2 regions of the Pseudarthrobacter sp. MDT3-1 genome follow, and region 2 is predicted to be linked to the other one. Evidence: predicted binding sites of a transcription regulator. Region 2 holds the regulator's gene; the other holds the start of a gene.
What was found. Region 2 encodes Rex, which represses fermentation and respiration genes when NADH is low (regulators of the CRP and FNR family bind a similar motif). Its sites were predicted from a motif close to CTTGTGAANNNNTTCACAAG; they were not measured.
Positions count from the first base shown of each region.

Region 1: the regulator Rex is predicted to act here: its motif matches at 9,252-9,271, upstream of benA (benzoate 1,2-dioxygenase large subunit).

Region 1 covers NZ_JBTNDX010000041.1:1,377-12,241, forward strand. The annotation lists gene ACX80X_RS19820 (heavy-metal-associated domain-containing protein) at 146-442, opposite strand; cyclic di-AMP (ydaO/yuaA leader) riboswitch at 636-831, shown strand; gene ACX80X_RS19825 (NlpC/P60 family protein) at 835-1,596, shown strand; gene ACX80X_RS19830 (hypothetical protein) at 1,931-2,596, shown strand; gene ACX80X_RS19835 (transposase) at 3,237-4,175, opposite strand; gene ACX80X_RS19840 (hypothetical protein) at 4,990-5,364, shown strand; gene ACX80X_RS19845 (cold-shock protein) at 5,384-5,587, opposite strand; gene ACX80X_RS19850 (SDR family NAD(P)-dependent oxidoreductase) at 5,908-6,324, opposite strand; gene ACX80X_RS19855 (benzoate/H(+) symporter BenE family transporter) at 6,742-8,040, opposite strand; gene catA (catechol 1,2-dioxygenase) at 8,150-9,046, opposite strand; gene benA (benzoate 1,2-dioxygenase large subunit) at 9,368-10,750, shown strand; gene benB (benzoate 1,2-dioxygenase small subunit) at 10,787-10,865, shown strand, end outside.
Region 2 covers NZ_JBTNDX010000020.1:37,966-48,830, forward strand. The annotation lists gene ACX80X_RS15290 (Hsp70 family protein) at 1-908, opposite strand, end outside; gene ccsB (c-type cytochrome biogenesis protein CcsB) at 1,065-2,183, opposite strand; gene resB (cytochrome c biogenesis protein ResB) at 2,183-3,940, opposite strand; gene ACX80X_RS15305 (cytochrome c biogenesis CcdA family protein) at 3,940-4,695, opposite strand; gene ACX80X_RS15310 (TlpA family protein disulfide reductase) at 4,710-5,345, opposite strand; gene ACX80X_RS15315 (histidine phosphatase family protein) at 5,347-6,027, opposite strand; gene ACX80X_RS15320 (YceI family protein) at 6,230-6,778, shown strand; gene ACX80X_RS15325 (hypothetical protein) at 6,887-7,639, shown strand; gene ACX80X_RS15330 (hypothetical protein) at 7,820-8,638, shown strand; gene ACX80X_RS15335 (redox-sensing transcriptional repressor Rex) at 8,696-9,421, opposite strand; gene ACX80X_RS15340 (glutaredoxin family protein) at 9,491-9,766, opposite strand; gene ACX80X_RS15345 (HAD family hydrolase) at 9,917-10,735, shown strand.

The DNA of each region.
Region 1 (10,865 bases), on a different contig from region 2:
CCGTGCACCCGTTCCAGCGCCGAGCGCGATGCCGGCCTCAGCGCCGGGGACGCGTTCGCCCCGTCAAAAGACACCCCACTCGCCTAACCGGTCTTCTGCCAGGGGCCTTGATGCCAATTGCTGGAAAGCGTGTAGCCGGCGGAGGTCACGGCCGCACACACAGCAAAGCTCTCGGCCGTACCGTGACTATCACCCGGGAACGACCGCCGGACACGAGGTCCACAAAGGCGGACTCGGCACCCTCAACGGCCGATACAGCCTTTTGAACGGTCTGGACGCAATGCCCGCACGTCAGCCCTTCGACAGCAAACTCGACTGTGCTGCCACTGGATACCGCTGCCGGAGCAGCAGCTGCACCCGGCAGCGGAAGAAACAAGGGGAAGCCTGGCTCTATCTTTTTGAGGAAGAATCGAGGGTGTGCGGGGGGTGAACGGCCGTGCAAACGGGTACGGCAACACCAGCCCGGACTTCCATGTCACTGACAACCCAAGAAGACGCATCCTGTACCCGGGCCGGGTATACAGAGCAAGTGCGCATCCCGTGCCACGGCGGACGCGCCGTTACCGGAATGTGACAAACATTGCTGGTGTGAAGTACGGTCTAAGTCGTGCCGGTTTCTCCTTGAGGCGGCACTCCCGAACAGATTGCCTAACTCTGCCGCTGCCCGGGATCCGTTCACTTTTCGTCCGGCAGAGACGGGGAACCCATTATTGGCCTGCTTCTGGCAGGTCTTGGGGTGAAGCCGTGCCTGGTGCACTTTTGCGCCTGACGCGGCCGGGTGCCTCCCACCCGAATCCGACAGCTAACCTCGCAGGCAGTGGGAGAGGCCCTTTCATGCCCATGCGCAAAACTCACGGCCGCCGCCGCGCGGTCCCCCAGACCAGCACTCTTGCCGCACTGACCAAGTCCTTTACCGCGAATGCCGGCGGCGCAGGCCGCCAGGCCGCCGTCTTCGCAGCGGCTTCCGGTCTCGTGCTGACCAGTGGTATTGCTGCCGCCCAGGCGGCCGACGCCCCCGGCCAGCGCGAAGCTGAACCGGCCGCTAACCTCGAGGTCGCGAGCCAGATACAGGCCCCGCTGACCGCCGATGCCACCATCCAGATTTCCTTCGAGCGCCCGGTCGTGGAAACCACGCCCGCTCCCGTAGTGGAAGCCCCGAAGCCTGTCGTGGTAGCCGCGAAGGCCGCGGCACCCGCGGCCGCCGTAACGACCCCTGCACCCGCCTCGGCCAAAGTCACCGTCACCCCGCCTGCGCCCGCGCCGGCTCCCGCAGCCGGTGACATTAACTCCATCATGGTGTCCTCCGCCTACGCTCAGATCGGCATGATCCAGGACTGCACGCGGCTGGTCGAAAACGCCCTAAATGCCGCTGGCATCCCCGTCGGGGACCTGGGCCCGATGCAGTTCATGAACTACGGCACCGTGGTCACCGACCCCCAGCCCGGTGATATGGTCATGCAGCCTGGCCACGTAGGAATTTACGTCGGCAACGGCCAGGTCCTCAGCTCAGGCCTGAACGGGAAGAATGAAACCGCCGTGCACCCTCTGACCTGGATGACGTCCAAGGGTGCCGTCACCTTCGTCCGCGCAGGCTAACAAACCACTGAAGGCCGGTGATTCAATGCCTTGGGGGCACTGAATCACCGGCCCTTAGGATGCCCCTCCAACCATGCGCCTGACTCCTTCCGCAGGTCACCCGAAGGCGACATATAGCGGTGCTAAAACACCGCCATTTACTCCGCAAACCACAATTCTGAGGCGTATCCCATCTCTTTAGAGTGTCCGGCCAAGCCCCGCTTCCAAGGAAATGAGACATGACGCTCAATTCTGCCCCGCTGAGCAGCACGCGCAGCGCCACGCCGCACCAACTCCGGTATCGGCGCTACGGCTGCCTGCTCTCACACACCCGAAAACGAAAGACTCACCAGACATGACCGTTCAGAACGACCTCAGCCGCGAAGACGTTGCCTCCTATGAGGCAGAGCTCGCGAAACGGACTCCCTCGCTCTACTCGCGCTACATCGGCGCGATGCTCTACTTCATGGGCGCGGCCCTTATCGCTGGCGCCGTCGTGCACTATCCGGTCAACCCGGGCCTATACACGATCATCTGCGTCGTCGGTGCGTTCGTGTTCCTCCTCGGCACCATCGTCAACGAGTTCGTGCTCGTCGATGAGCGCCCGCTGCTAAGCCGGGCCATCTCGCTCGTCGCGTTCTCGCTCCTGCTCTCCTTCGGCGTCGGCCTGGTCGGCGGCGGCATCCAGCACTTCGAACAGTTCCCCGAGCGCAGCGCCTGGATGACTCCAATCGGCCTGCTGATGTCGTACGTCGCGTTCATCGCCAAGGACGCCAAGGGCGGCCTGCGCCACCTGGTCAGCCCGTTTGCCGCAGGTGTCGTGTTGGTCGCCGCGCTGACATGGTTCGGCATGTCCGCCCTCGCAAGCACCCTCGACTCCGAGAGCCACAGCCACGACTCCACGCCGGCACCGTCGCAGGCACCCGCGGAGGCTCCGACCAGCGAAGACCGCACCCTCGACAAGCCGACGGACGCCCCCGCAGCCCCCGCACCCGACACCCACACGTCGCACAGCCACTAACCCGAAGCCGGGCATGCTCAACCGCACATTCGTGCGCTCCTATTCCGTGTAAGGGTCTTTCCCGGCAATGTGGGTGTGTGTGATCGACTATCTGTAGGCCGTTTCAGCCAGGAAATCCTGCCGAGTTGGTGGCTGGTTTCCTGCCAAATGAGCGCTAAGAATCAGGCCAGGCAATTCCCCTCCAAATTACGGATTTGGGGTTTGCAGAGATTGAGATCACTCGGTGGCCCGGGGCGGTTCCCAGTGTGTTGGGAACATGGGCCCGCCACCCCAGATAGGTTCCTTACGGCGCTGCTATTGACAGAGCGATTGCGCCGGAAGGGCTGGAAAGCAGATGACGGTACCCATGTCCGTTCAAGAAAATATCAGAAGACTCGATTCCCAGGGAGTCCCGGGACGTGAAATCGCCCGCACGCTGGGCATCAGCCGTGATTCGGTGGCCAAGTACGCCGAGCAGCAGGACTTCTCCCCGGCACCGCCGGCACCGTTGGCAAGGCCCGGAGGTTCGGTGCTGACCGGGTTCGAGCGCATCATTGAGCGGTGGCTGGGCGAGGACCAGCGGCGGCCGCGCAAGCAGCGGCATACGGCCAAGCGGATCTTTGACCGGCTCGTGGATGAGCATGGTTTCACCGGCACGTATTCACCGGTGCAACGGTTCGTGAAGAAGTGGACGGCCCGGAACCGGCAGGCTGGGGAGGGTTTCACCGAGCTGGTGTGGCCGGCGGGCACGGTGCAGGTCGACTTCGGGCAGGCCGAGGCGATCATTGCCGGGATCCGGCAGGTCCTGCACATCCTGGTGGTGAGCTTCCCGTTCTCGAATATGCGCTTCGTCCAGGCATACCGCGGCGAGACCGCCGAGTGTGTCTGCCACGGGCTGCGGAAGGTGTTCGAGCACATTGGGGCCGCACCGAGGCACCTGGTGCCCGATTATGTTCCGCGGAACATAATCCGGGACGAGCCGCGGGACCGTGCCGCCGAAGAACGCGAACATCTCCGCATGCGCGCGCAGCCACGAATCCTGCCGCATATCCAGGCACGCCTCCACGAACGCATACCTGCTGAACGGCAGACACGCGACGAACAAATACACCTTCGAGACCTCTCCCGTTGCCGGATCGACCAGCTGCATCGTCGGCCCAGACCAGTCGACCTCGATGCTGCGGTCGGCCTTGTGGCCGACCCGGGACGAGGCGCCAGTGACCATCGCGTGATCGCCATAAAGCCTGCAGAACCGGTCATAACTCATCGCCGCTTGCCCCGCCCGACCGGATGCGTCGACATACTCCTGGTGCAGCAGCTTCAACGTCACCCCAACCCTGGCCAGCTCCCGGTGCACCTGGCCCCAGTCCGGCTGCATAAACACGCTCTCGCGCACCCCGCGGCCGGGAAATAGCGCCAGATAAACCTCACCATCAGACAAATCAGCAACGTCATCCCAGCCGAGCCCTGCCAGATCAGCAGCCTCGATCACCGCCTGAACGCTGTGCCGAGACATGCCCTGAGCAGACGAGATAGCCCTGCCCGATAGGCCTTGATTGCGAAACTGCAAAACCAGTTTCGCCTTGATCTTCCGTACCATTGCCGGTAATCCTTCCGCCACGTGGCCCTCACGTGGTGGAAGGAGCCTTACAGATGGCGCTCACCCACACCGACACTGGCGCTCACCCACGCCAATCGGGATTCCGACCACGGCGCTCACCCGCACCACCTCTGGACCCCCTGAAGGCCAATATTCAGTGATGAACGTGGTTCCTCGATTCGTGCCCGAAAGTCGTGATCCTGCCGAATCCGGATTGGTGACTCGGGTCGTGTCGCTTCTGCGGTCGGTATCGTCCGCCGCTGATAAGGCCAGCGAGTCGGAGTTGCCGCCGAAAGGCAAAAAATGGGGTGTGCACAATGTGCACACTTTGGGCCTCGGACTGAGGCGTACATCGGTCGGATCGGGCCGGATTCCGCATGTTTCCGGGGGAGTCCAGTGGTTTCGGGGGCTGGATTCCGGTTCGAGTCCCGCCTCGGGCACAGTGTTTCCTCAGGTCAGGGGCTTTTGAGTGTTATTTCGTGTGCACATTGTGCACACTCTGGACTCTGATCTGATGTTCCGGGTGTGTGGGGTCCCGGAAACGGCCTATTCGGTTGTGTGGGGAAGCGGCTGCCTACGGCGGGCCGGGTACCGCCCTGCGGGGTCTCTGCTGGGAGTTCATCCTCGTTCGTCCTTCCGTCGGGTTTTCGCGTTCACTTCTTCATGGTGGCTAGAGCCGCGTACAACATGACTTGCTGGTTATTCTTTGGATGGACCTGGGTTTGCGGCCGGTCCGGAATTTTCCGCTCTGATACCTGTTCATGCAGGACAGCGGGGGGAACGGCATGACATAGCCACTGATTCGGAGCTGATCATGAGCTTGCTGAGCCTGGCCAGTCGGCAGGCGGGGCCGGCCTCGAGGGCGAGTTGTAGGAACTGGTGGGCCCTGCTGCCATGGCCTTCCCACCATTTAGCTCGCCGCCGCAGCCATCATTTTCCCGTCATCGCCGCATCCGGCTTCTGGGTAACCGGCGTCTCTGTCCTCGCTGTATTGGCGGTGGGAGCTGGCCACGTTGCCCTCAATCAGATCCGGACGATCTCTGCCTCCGCCGGCGTCAACGCGGCGAGGGCCTCGATCCAGAAGGCCGAAGCGAAGGCGCTGCGGGCCAAGAATCGGGAAGAAGAACAGAAGGCCGTCGCCTCGCAGGTGCCCGAACACAACGAGAGACCGGCCCGCCGCATAGGCTGACCGGTCTCTTCCAGGAGCTCTAGAGCGGCTGGATGTTTTCCGCCTGGGGCCCCTTGGGACCCTGGGTGATGTCGAACTGGACCTTCTGGTTCTCGTCCAGGGACTTGTAACCGCTGGAGGCGATTGCCGAATAGTGTGCGAACACGTCAGCGCTTCCGTCGTCGGGGGCGATGAATCCGAAGCCCTTTTCGGCGTTGAACCACTTGACAGTACCTGTAGCCATGCTGATGTCCTTCACGGGTCGCTGGTCGGTTCCGCTTCTCGGATTGCCGTCCCGGCCACTCACACGGCTGAGCTTATGTGGGTGGTCCGGCCACTGGCAAGAAATTCCGTCAGCGGCGGACAGAGAGCATCCTTGGGCTTGTGCTGAGCGCGTGCTCACCGCGCGACCGGGCCGAAGGCCCCTTATGCGGGACGCCGGGACCGGTTAATGCGTTCAGGGATCTGGTCGTGGACGCCACATTGCGGCGCACGGCCCTTTCGAGCCCGGGCCACCGGAAAACTGCCCGCTGAATAGCCACCATTCCGTGTACGCGGAAAGGCTTAGCCAAGAAGGTCATTTTCTTGCTTCATGTTGTAGTCCACACCGCTGTAGCCGCCGTCAGTGACGATGAACGCTGCTTCCGGGCTTAGTAGAAAAGCGACGACCGAGGCTATGTCTCCAGGTGCTCCGTTTCGACCCAGCGGAGTCAGGCTTGCTGCTTCGTATGATTCGCTGATGATGCCGCTGTCGACCCAGCCCGGGGTCACAGCGTTGACCCGGATTCCTCTGGGCCCAAGAATGTTGGCGAGGCTCCGCGTGACGGAAAGAAGTGCCGCCTTGCTAGCTGAGTAGCCGATGCTTCTGAAGGACCCGATGTGAGCGTCCGTGCCGGCTATGGCGACGGAGGTGGATTTACCATCGGTTCCCGTCCTCGGCCGGTTTTTGTCCCGGCAGTGATCCGCGCTGGGGCGGACCATTGTGCCGTCCGTGGGGATTTGGAATTGGACGTTGTCGGCGGGGCTGCGCGGGGATCATCACGGGCCTCATTGCGGCTTGGTCTCCGCGATGCACGCGGGCGACGGTCCCCACTTAAACTGCCAGAATCAGCCCTTGGCCAGCTGCAGAAGAGTCCAGTCGATACCGTGCGTCGGAACCGCCCACGAAAGCAGCACGCGGATCATGATGGGCGGAATCATCAAAACAGCCAATTCGGCTTCTTCTGCCCAGCGACGCCGGGGGGCTTCCGCATACCATTCGGCGACGGGAACAGTCCGGTTACGAATCGAATTTGGTGTCGAGAATCTCAAAGTCGTTGGATCTCCGCAAGCGACTAATTGCTGAGCAGTATTTGCATGAAGATGCCAAGCAGGATTGAGGAGGCCTAAGACGTGCCGCTAGCAATCCCGGCGTTGAGACTTGGCGTGATCCGCGCGTTCAAGCAGCCGGGACACCATGTAGCCGATGACGAGCCCCCAGAACGCCGGATGGATGTTGAAAAGGCTCAAACCGGAGATGGTCACGACGAAGGTCACCAGGGACCCCAATGTGAAGGCTGTGGCGAAGGCGGTCAAAAAGGCTTGCTGGAGGGCCCTCAGCATCGCAAGGCCGCCCAGGGCCAGGATGAATTCCGTGGGCGCGGCGAGCATGAGACGGGTGAGGGTGGGAGCCAGGAGGGCGCAGATTATGGCCAGAACGCCGTACACCACTGCAGCTGTGTACTGGCGCTGCCTGCTTCCCGAGGAGGTCATGAGGGCGTTCGTGGGGCCGGTCACGCAGGCTGAAACAGCGCCGCAGCAAGCGTTGAGCAAGGAAAACGCGCCTGAAACGATGGCGAAGACATTGATCGGCGGATTGTGGCCGGCGGCACCGAGAACGGCGACGCCCTGGCCATTCTGAACGAACAGCACGGTGAGGGCCAGGGGAACAACCAGTTCGAGCTGGGCAGCCCAGGTGAACTCAGGAAGGGTGAAGACCGGGGTGGCAAGAATCGGTCCGCTTTCCCGGAGGGCAAACTGACCACTTGCCGCCACGGCCAGGCAACCGACCACAAGGGTGCCGAGCACCGGGGGAATGAACCTGCCCAGGGCAGGCACGGCCGAGAGGACCAGGAAGACGGCCACCATCGGGACAGTCACCACGGGGTTCGCCTGGGCTGAGGCAACGACGTCGGTGCCGAATTTCAGGAACACAGCGGCCACCATGGCCATGACGATCGGCATCGGGACGGCTGCCATGATCCGGCGAACCATTCCGGTGGCACCCAGCCCGAGGATGAGAATGCCGGACGTGAAGAACGCCCCGACCACCTCCGGAAAGGACAAGTGCTGCAGGGACGGGCCCAAGAGCACTGTGCCGGGAATGGACCAGGCGAAGCCGAGGGGCTGGCGATAGAGGAGCGACATGAACAGGGTCGCCGCCCCGCCCGAGAAGAGGATGGCAAACACCCAGGACGCGAGCTGGCCTTGGGTAAGTCCGCCCGCCGTTCCAACGGCCAGCGTGACCGCTATCGGGCCGGAGCCGGCAAAGATGAGGCCGATCACCCCGTTGGATACGTAGGGCGTGCCCAGGTCACGGAGGAATTGGCGCACCCCCGCGGGGCGAACCCCCGGGCGTTCGAGCAGCGGCTGGGACTCCGGGGCCACAGCGGCTTCCGCGTGGGGCATAGCGGGCTGGATCTCGCGGGATCGCGGCATTCTGGCTCCTGGGAACGGCGGAAAAAAACACTGGCGCCCCGGAGTTGGCACTCCGGGGCGCCGTCCGTGCAAGAGCCGAGGCGCCGGCACCGATTTCGGGCGGTGGTTCCTACTTGTGCTGGCCTTCCTTGGCGAGGACGTAGTCATAGACCACTTCTTCGCCGGACTGGCCGTCCGTGCGCGGCCGCGGGTCCAGCATCAGCTCGGGCTTGACCGCCGATGCGATGTCATCGTCGTTGTGAGGATCGCCGGGGAAGTACAGCTGCTGGGTTACAGGCTGGAAGCCGGGCGCGGAGACCTTGATGTGGATGTGCGCCGGGCGCCAGGCGTGCCACCCGGCCGCGTTGATCAGCTGCCCGCAAGCTCCGTCCGTGGGAATCTGGTACGGCGCCGGGCGCATCGTGTTGATTTCGAAGCGGCCGCCGTCCTTCGCCTTGACCGTGGCGCGGAAGAGCCACTCGGGGAGGCCCGGGGCGTACTGGGAGTAGAACCCGGCGCTGTCCGCATGCCAAATTTCCACCTGGGCACCTTGGATTGCATTGCCTTCGGTATCAGTGAAGCGGCCCGTGAAGTGCAGTGGGGTGCCCTCCTCGTCCTCGCGCATCTCCACGGTGCCAGGGCTCTGGAGCACGGGGGAGCCGGGGACGTAGTAGGGTCCCTCAATGGTCCCCACGGTGCCCGGACGGTCCTGGGAGTTGACGTCCTCGACAGTGTGTTCCAGCCACACGTCCAGGAACAGCGGCCATTCCCCGTCTGTCCCTACCTTGATCAGCCAGGCCTTGAGTGCGTTGTATTCCTCGTAGGTGACCTCGTGTTCGACGACGATGTCGTTGGCGGCCTTGATGAGTGCCCCTGCCAGCAGGCTCACCCTTTCCTTCGGCACGTCCAGCTGCGCGAGCTTTCCTGAGGCGGTAAAGCGCTCGGTGGCCTTTGAACCGGCTTCGACGGCAGTGCCCTCGTCCTCTTTACGGGCGTCCGTTTGGGTGTCAGTCATGGTGTTCTCCATACTCTTCGTTGAACAGGGGAGGAAGGGTTCCTGCACCCGGTGCGAGTCTCAGTGCGCCGGGGTGTAATTCCGCGGTGACGTGGCTTCGCGTGATGTCTGTCTCATGATAGGCCTCGCGATAAGGACGCCACAAATATCAATTTGGCCGCTTTTTAGTCATGAAGCCTACATAATTTCACCCTTGGTCGAACCTAGGTGTTTGCCTGATGTGAGGGTGGTCACGATAGGGCAGGATTGCCTGACAACGTCCCCCGCCGGCGCCCCCGGCTGGCCCGGACCTTCCGCCAAATTTGTATAGCACCCTCCAATGAAGGAGCAGCCATGACCGAGAACCTGACCCATGTCCGTGAGGTCCTTTCCGACGCCGTGATCGACGACCGTGAGAACGGCGTCATCCGGGCCAAGCGCGAAATTTTCACCGATGAGGATATTTTCGAACTGGAGATGAAGCACATCTTCGAGGGCAACTGGGTTTATCTCGCCCATGAGTCCCAGATCCCCAATGTGGGGGACTACTTCACCACGAACATCGGCCGCACTCCCGTAGTAATCACCCGCGACAAGGACGAGAACCTGAACTGCATCGTCAACGCCTGCTCCCACCGCGGCGCGATGCTGTGCCGCCGCAAGACGGACAACCGCACCACTTTCACCTGCCCGTTCCATGGCTGGACCTTCAAGAACTCCGGTGAGTTGCTGAAGGTCAAGGACTCCCGCAACGCCGGCTACCCGGAGACTTTCAACAAAGAGGGCTCCCACGACCTCACCAAGGTTGCCCGCTTCGACTCCTACCGCGGTTTCCTCTTTGGTTCCTTGAAGGCGGACGTGCTCCCGCTCGAAGAGCACCTGGGTGACGCCACCAAGGTGATCGACTCCATCGTGGACCAGTCCCCGGAGGGACTCGAAGTGCTGCGCGGCTCATCCACCTACACATATGACGGCAACTGGAAGGTGCAGGCGGAGAACGGCGCCGACGGCTACCACGTCACCGCCGTGCACTGGAACTACGCTGCCACCACCGCCCGCCGCAGCGCAGGCGACTCCGCCAACAAGACCAAGGCCATGGACGCCGGCAAGTGGGGCAAGGTCAAGGGCGGCTTCTACTCCTACGACCACGGCCACCTGCTGCTATGGCAGGAGTGGACCAACCCCGAGGACCGCCCGCTGTGGGACCGCCGCGAGGAGCTCGTGGCGAAGTACGGCGAGGAAATGGCCAACTTCATGATCAACATCTCGCGGAACCTGTGCCTGTACCCGAATGTCTACATCATGGACCAGTTCTCCTCCCAGATCCGCCACTTCCGCCCCATCTCCGCGGACCAGACCGAGGTCACCATTTACTGCATCGCACCCAAGGGCGAATCCCAGGAGAACCGCTCCAAGCGCATCCGCCAGTACGAGGACTTCTTCAACGCGACGGGCATGGCCACCCCCGACGACCTCGAAGAGTTCCGATCCTGCAACAAGACTTACTGGGCCACCTCGGCGCCGTGGAACGACATGACGCGCGGGTCCACCCACGAGATCGCCGGCCCCGACGAGCAGGCCCGGGCGCTGGGTATGACCAAGGTCATAGCCTCCGGGGTGCGCACGGAGGACGAGGGGCTCTACCCGATCCAGCACGGGTACTGGAAGGAAGTCATGGACCGGGGCTTGGCGGAGGCGGAGCGCTCCGCTTTGGATAGCCTCCCCGTCACTGCCTGACCGCGTCCACGTCGAACCAGAGAGAGTGCATAACCCATGATCAACCTGACAAAACCTGCTCCGGCGCTCAAGACCGCCGAAGAGATCGCCACGCTCGAAACCGTCCGTGCCTTCC
Region 2 (10,865 bases):
TCCTGCAGGGAACGCTCCAGGGCGTCCACTGTTTCCCGGATGGGCTCGCTGATCATCGCCTCGAAGTCGGACCGGACCAGCCGCACCTGCTGCTGGAATCCCGGCAGCAGCACCGAAATGCTCGCCTCGCTGTCCGCGGACAACGCCTCCTTGGCTTCCACACACTCCCGCCGCAGGCGCGACAGGGCCGCCAGCGCAACGGGCGCCGACGGGTCAAGATTGGCCAGGCCCTGCCCGGCGTGATCGGCAACGTACCGCAGGACGGCTGCGTCGAAGTCGGCGCCGCCCAGTCCCTCGATCCCTTCGGGCCGGCCCAGCAGTTCAAAGTGGCCGGCGTCCGTTTTCTTCAGGACGGCGGTGTCAAAGGTCCCGCCACCGAGGTCGTAGACGGCGATGGTACTGCCAGCCTCCACCCGCACCTGGGCGGCGTAGTGCAGCGCCGCCGCTTCCGGTTCGCTGATCAGCGTGACCTTGGTCAGGTCTTTTGAGGCCAGGGCAGCGAGGATGAGCTGCGTTCGGTGCGCACCCCACGAGGCAGGGTGGGAAAGGATAATGTCCGACGGCGGCGCTCCCTCGCGTTCTTCAGCCCGGTCTGCGACCCATCGGGCCATAGTGGCGAAGACGTCCTCAGCAGGGAGGGAAAGCGTGCCGACGGCAATGGGGACGTCGTCTCCGACCCGCCTTTTGAACTCCCGCACCACGCGCTCCGGGGAGTCAAGGCCGCGGCGCTCGGCCGCCTCCCCCACCAGGATGGGGCCTTCCTCGGGGTAGTAAACCACCGAAGGCACAGCCGTTCCGCGGAGCCCCAGCGGCAGGCTCTCCGGGACAAGTGAAGCGTCGTGATTAATTCGAACTATGGCGGCGGCGGTGAAACTGGTCCCGACGTCAAGGGCGAGAACATAGTTCATGGGCACCTCGGCAAAAAACGCAGCTAGCTGTCTGCGAGCTTCATCACTGACAACTCCCACCAAGGTAGCATCACCGTCTGCGGGGCAACACCCTTATTCATACATCGATTGGCGTATCAGTCGACCGTTGCCAAGGACAGCCGGAGAAACCCCAGTTCAGAGGCCCGAATAGGAGTGCAGACCGTTAAAGAACTGGTTGACGATGGTGAAATTGAAGACCACGCAGAGGTAGCCGACGATCGACAGCCACGCGGCGCGGGTGCCGGTCCAGCCACGTGTGGCGCGGGCGTGCAGGTAGCCCGCGTAGACCACCCAGATCACGAAGGTCCAGACTTCCTTGGTGTCCCAGCCCCAGAACCGGCCCCAGGCTTTTTCAGCCCAGATGGCACCGAACATGAGGGTGAAGGTCCAGCCGATGAAGGCGATGGCGTTGATGCGGTAGGACAGGTTTTCCAGGCTCAGTGCCGAGGGAACCAGTCGCATAAAACCAAGTTTGTCAGCACCACCGGCAGCCACCGTCTTTTGCCGGTGGGACTGCACCAGTTGCAGGGCGGACATGGCGAACGTGAGGGTGAAGAGTGCGGAGGAGAGCACCGCGATGGAGACGTGGATGATCAGCCAGTAGCTCTGCAGCGCAGGGACCAGGTGGCCCACGGGGGTCCAGTAAGCAACCGAGGCGGCCACCAGCATGATGATGGCCAGGCCCACCACAAACGTGCCCAGGAACCGCAGGTCGCGGCGGATCAGCACCAGCAGGAAAACGGCCACGGCCACAAAGGCGCCGGTGGTCAGGAACTCGTACATGTTGCCCCACGGCACCCGGCCTGCACCCACGGCACGCGTGATGACGCCGGCGGCATGGATCAGCACGCCGAGAACGGTGAGGGCAACGGCGACCCGCGCCGGAACGCGGCGTTCCGCCGCGTAGCGCATATCGGCGTCGGCCGTCTGCCCTGCCCCGGAAGCGTCGCCGCCCCGCTTGGCCACGGACGACGACGGCCGCTCGGCCCGGCCCACGGGTCCGGCCAGGTGCGAGTCCACCCTGTTGGTTGCCACAGTGTCGGCTACCGCGGCTGAGCCAGCAGAAGTGCCGGCCATCGCGGGCACCTTGGTTCCGGCAGCCTCGGCCGCCTTCAGGTCAATGGCGCGCAGCGCCCTGCTGCTCTTCGCGAGGTCCCAGGCGAAGGCGATGAAGGCCACGGTGTACGTGCCGGCGGCGAGCAGCATAAACAGCTCGCTGTACTGGCCCATGGTTTCGTTGATGGCGAACGGCATTACTGGTCCTTTTTCGGCCCGGTGGGGCCCGCTGGGGTGGTGAGCGAGTCTGCGCCATTATCGCCCTGGCGGCTGGGAGTTTGCTGGGTGACGCTGGAGTCGGAATCGTCAGCAGATTCGCCGGAATCAGAATCCGCAAGCTGCCACTCTTCGGACAGCAGCTTCCTGACGGCAACCGCTTCCGCGGCGAGCCGGTGGTCCTCACCGCGGGCAAGCAGGCCATACTCCACCATGGTGCGGCCGTCCTCGTGGGTCCCGGTCCGCACCCAGACGCGGCGCCGGTTCACGTAGAGCGAGACGATCAGGCCGCCCACGGCCAGCAGCGCGAAAATGAGGGCGTAGAGCTGGCCCGGGTTGTGGTGGATGTCCACGCCCACGTAGCGCTTCACGCTGTCAAAGCTGATGCTGCCTTTGCCGTCCGGCAGGGTGTAGGTGCTGCCCGGAGCCAGGGTAATGCCGCCGGCGTCCAGGTTGCGGGCGTTCAGCGGCGTGAGGTCACTGACGTCCAGTTCAAAGACGTTCTGCGGCGAGCCAGCGTCCAGGCCAAGGTCCCCGAAGTACGAGTTCAGGGTCAGCTGCGGGTTGAAAAGGTCCGGATCGCCGCTGAAGGACACCCCCTCCTCGGTGATAAACGCCGTGGGCAGGAAGAACCCCACAAAGCCCAGCTGTTCGGGCCGTGCGTCGGGGACCTTGATCACCAGGGACGAGTAGTAGTTGTCACCCTGGAGCTTGGCCACCACGGGACCCTGCATGGCCACGTTGCCGGCGCCGTCACGGATGGTCACCACGGGCGCGTAGCCGTTGCCGGTGAGGTAGATGCTGGTGCCGCCCAGGGTCACGGGATCGTTGACCTTCAGGACTTCCTGCTTGGCGGGCGAGTCCGGGGTTTCCCGCGTGGTGACTTCGGCGTTGAAGTCGATGGGCTGGCCGATTTTTCCTGGTGATTCGCGGTCAAACAAGACGTCGAATTTGTCCAGCTGGATGGAATACGGCTGCAGCTGGCTGGACTGGAAGTTGGCGCCGGGGGTGAACTGGTCGTAGCCCACCAGCGTGTTCACGAAGGTGTCGCCCTCCACCAGGATGCGCTGGCCGCTGTAGCCGAACAGGCCGCCCACGGCGACCGAAACCAGCACGCCGATCAGCGACGTGTGGAACACGAGGTTCCCCACTTCCTTGGCGAAGCCGCGCTCGGCGCCCAAAGACGGCCGCGCGCCGTCGTCGTCCCTCACGTCAACGCGGTAGCCGCGCTTCTTCAGCACCCCGGCGGCACTGCGGATGGCGTCCGACGCCGGGAGGCCGGCGTCGGCGGGAACCACCAGGGTGCCGTACTCGGGGAGGCGGGAGAGACGTTTGGGGGTCCGCGGCGGCTGGGAGCGCATGGCCTTGTAGTGGGCGATGGCGCGCGGGACCACGCAGCCGATCAGCGAGATGAACAGCAGGATGTAGATGGCCGAGAACCAGGCCGACGAGTAGACGTCGTAGAGCTGCAGGGTGTCCAGCAGCTTCCCGTAGTCCGGGTTGTCCTTGATGTACTGCGTCACGATGGACGGGTTGGCCGGGCGCTGCGGGAACAGCGAACCGGGCACCGCGGCGATGGCCAGGAGCAGCAGCAGGAACAGCGCCGTGCGCATGCTGGTCAGCTGGGTCCAGGCCCAGCGCAGCATCTCCACCGGCCCCAGGACTGGCAGCGCCGCCTCAGTTTTGGCGGCGGCAACGGGTGCCGGGGACTTTTTGTTTTCTTTCACGCGCTCGCTCATCAGATCGGCAACTTCACATCGGTTTGGAACCAGTACTGCAATTCGGTGACCCAGGTGCCCCAGACGCCGCTGGCCATCAGCAGGCCCAGCACCACCAGGATCCCGCCGCCGATCCGCTGGATGGCCAGGCGGTGCGTGCGGAAGAAGGACATCACGCCCATGCCGCGTCGCACCGCCAGGGCGATCAGCAGGAAGGGGATGCCCAGGCCCAGGCTGTAGACAAATGCCAGGAGGGCACCTTTGGCGGCGGAGGAACCGCCGGACAGGCTCAGGAGCTGGACGGCGGAGTAGGTGGGGCCGATGCACGGGGCCCATCCCAGGCCGAACGTGAGGCCCAGCAACGGCGCGCCCCACAGGCCGGCCGGCGGCTTGGCATGGATCTTCGCATCACGCTGCAGCCAGCCGAAACCGCCCATAAACACCACACCCATGAGGATGACCAGGAGCCCCAGGAGCTGTGTGATCCAGGCATTCTGCGAGCCGGTGATCAGGGTGCCGAGCTGGCCGAACGCGCCGCCCAGAAGCACGAAAATCACCGAGAACCCCAGCACAAAAAGCCCGATGCCCGCCAGCATCCGGCCGCGCTTCTGCTTCTCCAGGTCCACGCCGCTCAGGCCCGTGACGTAGCCTAGGTAGCCGGGCACCAGGGGCAGCACGCACGGCGACAGGAAGGACACCAGGCCGGCGAGCAGCGCCACCGGGATGGCAAGCAGGAGCGAGCCGTTCAGGATGGTTTCGGCGAAGGGGCTGTTCACGGTCCGGGCCGCCGCTACTCTGCCACGGCGGCGGTGATGAGGGCTTTGAGGGTGCCCTTCTGGATTTCGCCCAGCACGCGCGAGGCCACGCGGCCCTGCTTGTCCAGGACCAGCGTGGTGGGGACTGCCCCCGGCGGGACCAGGCCGGAAACGGCCAGGAGCACGCCGCCGTTCTTGTCGTCGAAGCTGGGGTAGGTCAGGTTGAAGGTCTTGTCGAAGGCCTCTGCGGTGCCTTTTTCATCGCGGAGGTTGACGCCGAAGAACTGCACGCCCTGGTCCTTGAAGTCCTTGTGCAGCTCTTCCAGGATGGGTGCTTCAACGCGGCAGGGTGCGCAGGCGGCGAACCAGAAGTTCAGGACCGTCACCTTGCCCTGGAAGTCCGCGGGGGCTATCTGGGTGCCGTTGAACAGCGTGCCGTTAATGGCGACGGCGGCCTTGCGGTCCGCCGCGGTGAACTCGGTCACCGAGCCGTCCCCGGCCACGTAGTTCTTGTTGTCGCCGGCTTTGGCCTGCTTGGCGAGGGCGTCTTCCTGCGCACAGGCGGACAGGCCCAGGGTCAGGGCGGTCAGGGCGGCCCCGCCGGCCGCGAGAACGGCACGGCGGGACGCTGTGCCTGAAATTGCGCGGGACGTTGCGCGAGGGCCAGTCATGTCAGGCTCCGGGGGTGCTGGCGGCACCGGGAAGAAGTACGGCAGCGGGCTCACTGTACTCAACGCGCAGGAGCGAGCCGTCGTCGTCGAACACCAGGGAGGTGATGGACGTCAGCGTGCACTCGCGTTTGCGCGGGTCATGCCACAGCGGCCTGCCTTCGGCACTGAGGCGGGTGGCCCAGATGGGGAGCTGGTGGCTGACCATGATGGCTTCCGGGCCATCGGTTCCGTAGTCCCCGGCGGCCAGTTCGATGGCCCGGAGCCGGACGTCCTCAACAGCTGACATGACGCGCGCGGCCTGTGCCTTGTACGGTTCGCCCCAGGACGGCCGGAACGGGTTGACCAGGTGGGGCCAGTGCTTGGGCTTCCGGAGCTCGGCCTTGGTGACCTTCATGCCCTGGAAGTAGTTTTCCGCTTCAATGATGCGGCTGTCCGTGTGGAGTTCCAGACCAAGCGCCTCCGCCGTGGGGGCCGCTGTTTCCTGCGCCCTGACCAGCGGCGACGCCGCGAGATAGACGATCCTTGCCCCGCGCGCGGCACGTTCGGCGAAGTGGGCGGCGAGCATCTGCGCCATTTCGCGGCCCAGCTCGGAGAGGTGGAATTCGGGCAGCCTGCCGTACAGAACGCGGTCAGGATTGTGGACCTCGCCGTGGCGGAGCAGATGGACAGTGGATTGGGGCATGTTTACCAGTTTCTCAAAGATGGCGTGCTATCCGAAATCTTCTACATCCAGTAGAACTCAAACTTTTGGAAAAATGTTCCGGAACGGGGAACAAAACATGCAAATGCATGTTTATACTGGATGCAGCGGATAGTTGAGGATTCAACAGATGAAGCGTCAAGCTATCCGGACGTACCACCCGACAAACCCAAGGAGAAACACCATGACTCTTCCCGCAGACGTCACCACCGGCACCTGGACCCTTGACAACTCGCACAGCGAGATCGCCTTCACCGTCCGGCACGCAGGCATCAGCAAGGTCCGCGGCCAGTTCAAGGATGCCGTGGCAACCCTGGACCTCGCCGACAACGTGGCCGATTCCAAAATCAGCGCCACCATCCAGACCGCCAGCTTCGACTCCGGCGATGTCAACCGCGACGGCCACGTCCGCGGCGAAGACTTCTTCGACGTCGAGGCCTTCCCGGAAATCTCCTTCGTCTCCAACAGCCTCGTGGCCAAGGGCAACAGCTACGAGCTGACCGGGGACCTCACCATCAAGGGCGTCACCCGCCCCGTTGCCCTTGAGACCGAGTTCAACGGCGTGGCCGTGGACCCGTTCGGCATGACCCGCGCCGGCGTCTCCGCCGAAACCACCATCAGCCGCAAGGACTTCGGCCTGACCTGGAACGCCGTGCTGGAAGCCGGCGGCGTGCTGGTCAGCGACAAGGTTGCCGTCAACCTGGAGCTCGCGTTCATCGCACCCGCAGCATAGTTTTCTTCCTGAAGCACCCCGGCCGCCATGTTTCCCCGGAATCTGGCGGCCGGGGTGCTTTGTTTTATCCCCTAGATACCGGCGGATCCGCGGTCTACAGTGTGACCCATGAGCAACAGTGAAGTACCGCAGCCCCAGCAGCCCCAGCAGCCCGACGCCGAGCAACCCGGCGCCCAGCCGCCCGTCACTCAGCCGCCTGCCACTCAGCCGCCTGCCGGCCACGTTCCTCCTGCCCGGAACGTTCCTCCGGCCGGCTACCAGCCGCCACCCGCCTACCCGCAGCCGGGCCAGGCTTATCCCGCGCCGGGCCAGGCCTACCCGCAGCCCGGCCAGCCATACAACCAGCCGGGCCAGCCGGGCGGCTTCCGTTTTGAGATGCCAACCGACGGCCCCCGCAACTTCAACGACGTTATGCCCAAGGCCGGGTTCTCCGGCATGTTCAGCGTGACCGGGCTGCCCACCGAGCTCAAGGTCTCGTACTGGATCTGGCTCATCGGCGGCATGCTGGGAGTCCTTGGCGGCCTGTTCGGCGTGTTGGGTTCGCTGGCGTTGTTCGTCGTGGCACCCGGGCTGGCCGTTGTGGTCCTCCTGCTCGTCCTGGTGGCACTGGCCCTGGCGGCGGCCCAGATTGTCCTGGTCCTGAAGATGAAGGAGGGCAAGGAATGGGCAAGACTTGCGCTGACCATCGTGGCCGGCGTTTCGCTGGTGCTCGCCGTGCTTGGCGGCAGCGTGGGCGGCGGCGGCATGGGCCAAGGCATCGGCAACAACTGGCTGGGCTTCCTCATCAGCGCCGCGGCAACGGTGCTCATGTGGCTGCCGAACTCGCAGGCCTGGTTCAACGCCGCCAAGGGCCGCGCGTAGACCGGATCCAGTAGAAACACAGTCTTGCGCGACCCCCGCTGAGTTCTGTGGGAATACCTCTCCGGAATGATCCCCCGCGGCACCCGCCGGGGGTACGGTGGGAAGTAAGCCGTACTGGGGGCAGGCCAGTTGGACTGCACCCAGCAGCCGAACTGACATCCGACCTGCAAAGGACCGCTCATGAGCACGCCTGTCCCGCCTCCCGTTCCGAACGAGCCCGAGCCCGGCAACCAGCCGCCAGCGCCCCGATACGGCGAGAACAGCCCGCAGTTCGGGCAGCCCACACCGCCGGCGCCCCAGTACGGGCAAAACGCACCGCAGTATGGCCAGCAGACTCCCCCGGCACCCCAGTACGGGCAAAACGGACCGCAGTACGGGCAAAACGCCCCGCAGTATGGCCAGAACAACCCGCCGCAGTTCGGCCAGCCCACGCCTCCGCCTTATGGTCAACAGCCGTACGGGCAGTCCCCTTACACGCAGTACCCGTCCGAGCAGCCGCAGGCCACGGGATCCAACGGGGTTCCCCAGCTGGTCAACATCTCGTTCTGGCTGCTGATTGGCGCGGGTGTTGTGTATGTCATCAGCCTGCTGATGGGCATTGGCATGCTCGATGACCCGGCGATGCGCCGCGCCTTCGAAGACGCCATGCGCAGCGGTGGCGCTACCGGCACGGAGTTTGCCTTTGACGATTTCAAGGGTGTCCTCGCCGGGTCGCTCGTGGTCTTCGCCATCATCGGCGCTGGGCTGTACGCGCTGGTGGCGTTCTTCGTCCGTAAGGGCAAGAACTGGGCCCGCATCCTCGGTACCGTTTTCGCGGCACTGTCCATTTTCGGCCTCTTCGGACCACCGAGCCTTGGAACCGTGGGGACGCTGGCCGGGATCGCAGCGATCGTGCTGCTCTACCTGCCGGCCGCGGCACCTTACTTCCGCAAGCAGCAGCCGTTCGCTAACCCGTACGGCGCCCCGGGCACCACGCCTGGCAACCCCTACGGGCAGTAGTACCAACGAGTCGCATCCACACCCTAACGGACGTGGGCCCCATCAGCCGCCGACGAACTAGGCGGTCTGGTCCGGGGTCTGCGCCCGTTGTGCGTGATAGGCGAGGATCTGCAGTTCGGTGGCCATATCCACCTTGCGGAGGTTGACGCCCTCGGGGACTTGCAGCATAACGGGGGCGAAGCTCAGGATGCTGCGGACGCCGGCCGCCACCACGCGGTCGCACACGGCCTGCGCCACGTGGGCCGGAAGTGCCAGGACCACCATGTTGGCGCCCGTCCGCTGCAACACGGCCTCCATGTCCGCAGCGTCGCTGACGCGCAGCCAGCCGACTTCATTGCCCACCACCATCTGGTCGGCGTCGAAAATTGCCACGACGTCAAACCCGCGGGACTCGAAGCCGCCGTAACGGGCCAGGGCCTTGCCGAGGTTACCCGCGCCAACAATGGCGACCTTCCAGTCGTGGGTCAGCCCTAGGGCTGCGGAGATGTGACGGCTCAGGTACTGCACTTCGTAGCCCACTCCGCGCGTGCCGTAGGAACCCACATAGGAAAGGTCCTTGCGAAGGGTTGACGAGCTCACTCCTGACGCTTCCGCCAGCGATTCCGAAGATACCCGTTCGACGCCGTCGGACAGCAGCGTGTTAAGGGCGCGCAGGTAGATGGTCAGCCGGGCCACCGCTGCGGGCGGTATTTGTTTGGTGGACTCGGCACCGTGGACGGGCTGTGTACTGTGGCCAGCCTCTGTACCTTGGACAGCATGGGGAGATGGATCCAGTGAAGTCACTATCCCCTCCATCCCATCGCGTCGTGACTCCACTCTAGAGCCCCGCCGCTGGTGCCAACAAAGCCGGTGTCATTCTGCGAGGCCGCTTTCCGATTGGGCCATGGCGCGTTTGAGGACGCGCTCCAGCCGGGCTTCGTCGATCTTCCAGAAATCGCGTTGGATTCCATCCACCAGGACTACGGGGATTTCCTCCGCGTACCGCTCACGCAGTTCCGGCAGCTCGTCCACCTGCTGTTCCGTCCACCCGAGTCCCAGCGAGGCAGTAACGCGTCCGACGGCGTCGCGCGCTCCTGCACACAGGTGACAGTCTGCTTTGGTGATGAGGACTACCTCGGGTTTTGCCATGCCTTAACCGTATCGCCCTTCAGGGCAGAGAGCTGGGCAGAGGACAGCGGCCGACGGCGGGGCGTACGGCGACGCGGGTATCCGGGCGAGCGCTGGCACTCGCGCTGGCACTGAAATCTTGGTCACCGAGTATTGACTAGACTCGTGGACATGCCCGAGGAGAAGTACGTCGCTGTGGTGACCCAGCCGGATGCGTTGATGCAGACCGGCGAAGCCGCCTTCTTCGACGTCGATAACACCCTCATGAAAGGCGCCAGCCTCTTCCATGTTGCCCGCAAGATGCACCAACGCGGCGCCTTCACCCTGACGCAGGCTGCGGGGTTCGCATGGAAGCAGTTCAAATTTGTGGCGCGCGGCGAGAACATGGACGATGTCCACGCTGTCCGCGACTCCGCCCTCACCCTCGCCGAGGGCATCACCGTGGAAGACGTCAAGGCCCTGGGCGAAGAGGTCTACGACGAAATGATCGCGTCCAGGATCTGGCCCGGCGCCAAGGCACTGGCGCAGCAGCACCTGCGCGTGGGCCGGCGGGTCTGGCTGGTTACCGCAACCCCCATCGAGGTTGCCGCGGTCATTTCCACCAGGCTCGGCCTGACCGGAGCCTTGGGCACCGTGGGCGAGGTTGCCGACGGCATGTACACCGGCCGGCTGGTGGGCGACATCCTGCACGGTTCCGCCAAGGCAGTGGCAGTGCAGGCCCTGGCCCACGCCGAAGGCCTGGACCTCAAGCGGTGCTGGGCCTACAGCGACTCATATAATGACATCCCGCTGCTGACCCTCGTGGGGCACCCGGTAGCCATCAACCCTGATGCCAGGCTCCGCCGCCACGCTCGGGACAACAACTGGCCGGTCTACGACTTCCGTGCGGGCCGCCGCGCCGCCACCCTGGGGCTCAAGGCAGCAACGGCCGGCGGCGCCGTCTACGGGCTCTGGCGCGGATACTCCCGGATGCGCGGCCCCCGGGCATAAGCTGCCGCCACAGCGGTCGCCGTCGATGTTTCGCGTAGGAGCGCATCGCCGTCGATCGCGGGACAGAGGTCGCCCAGCGACCGCCGGACCGCCTATCGGCGGAAGTGAAAGCCCGCGGGTCCCGGCCCGA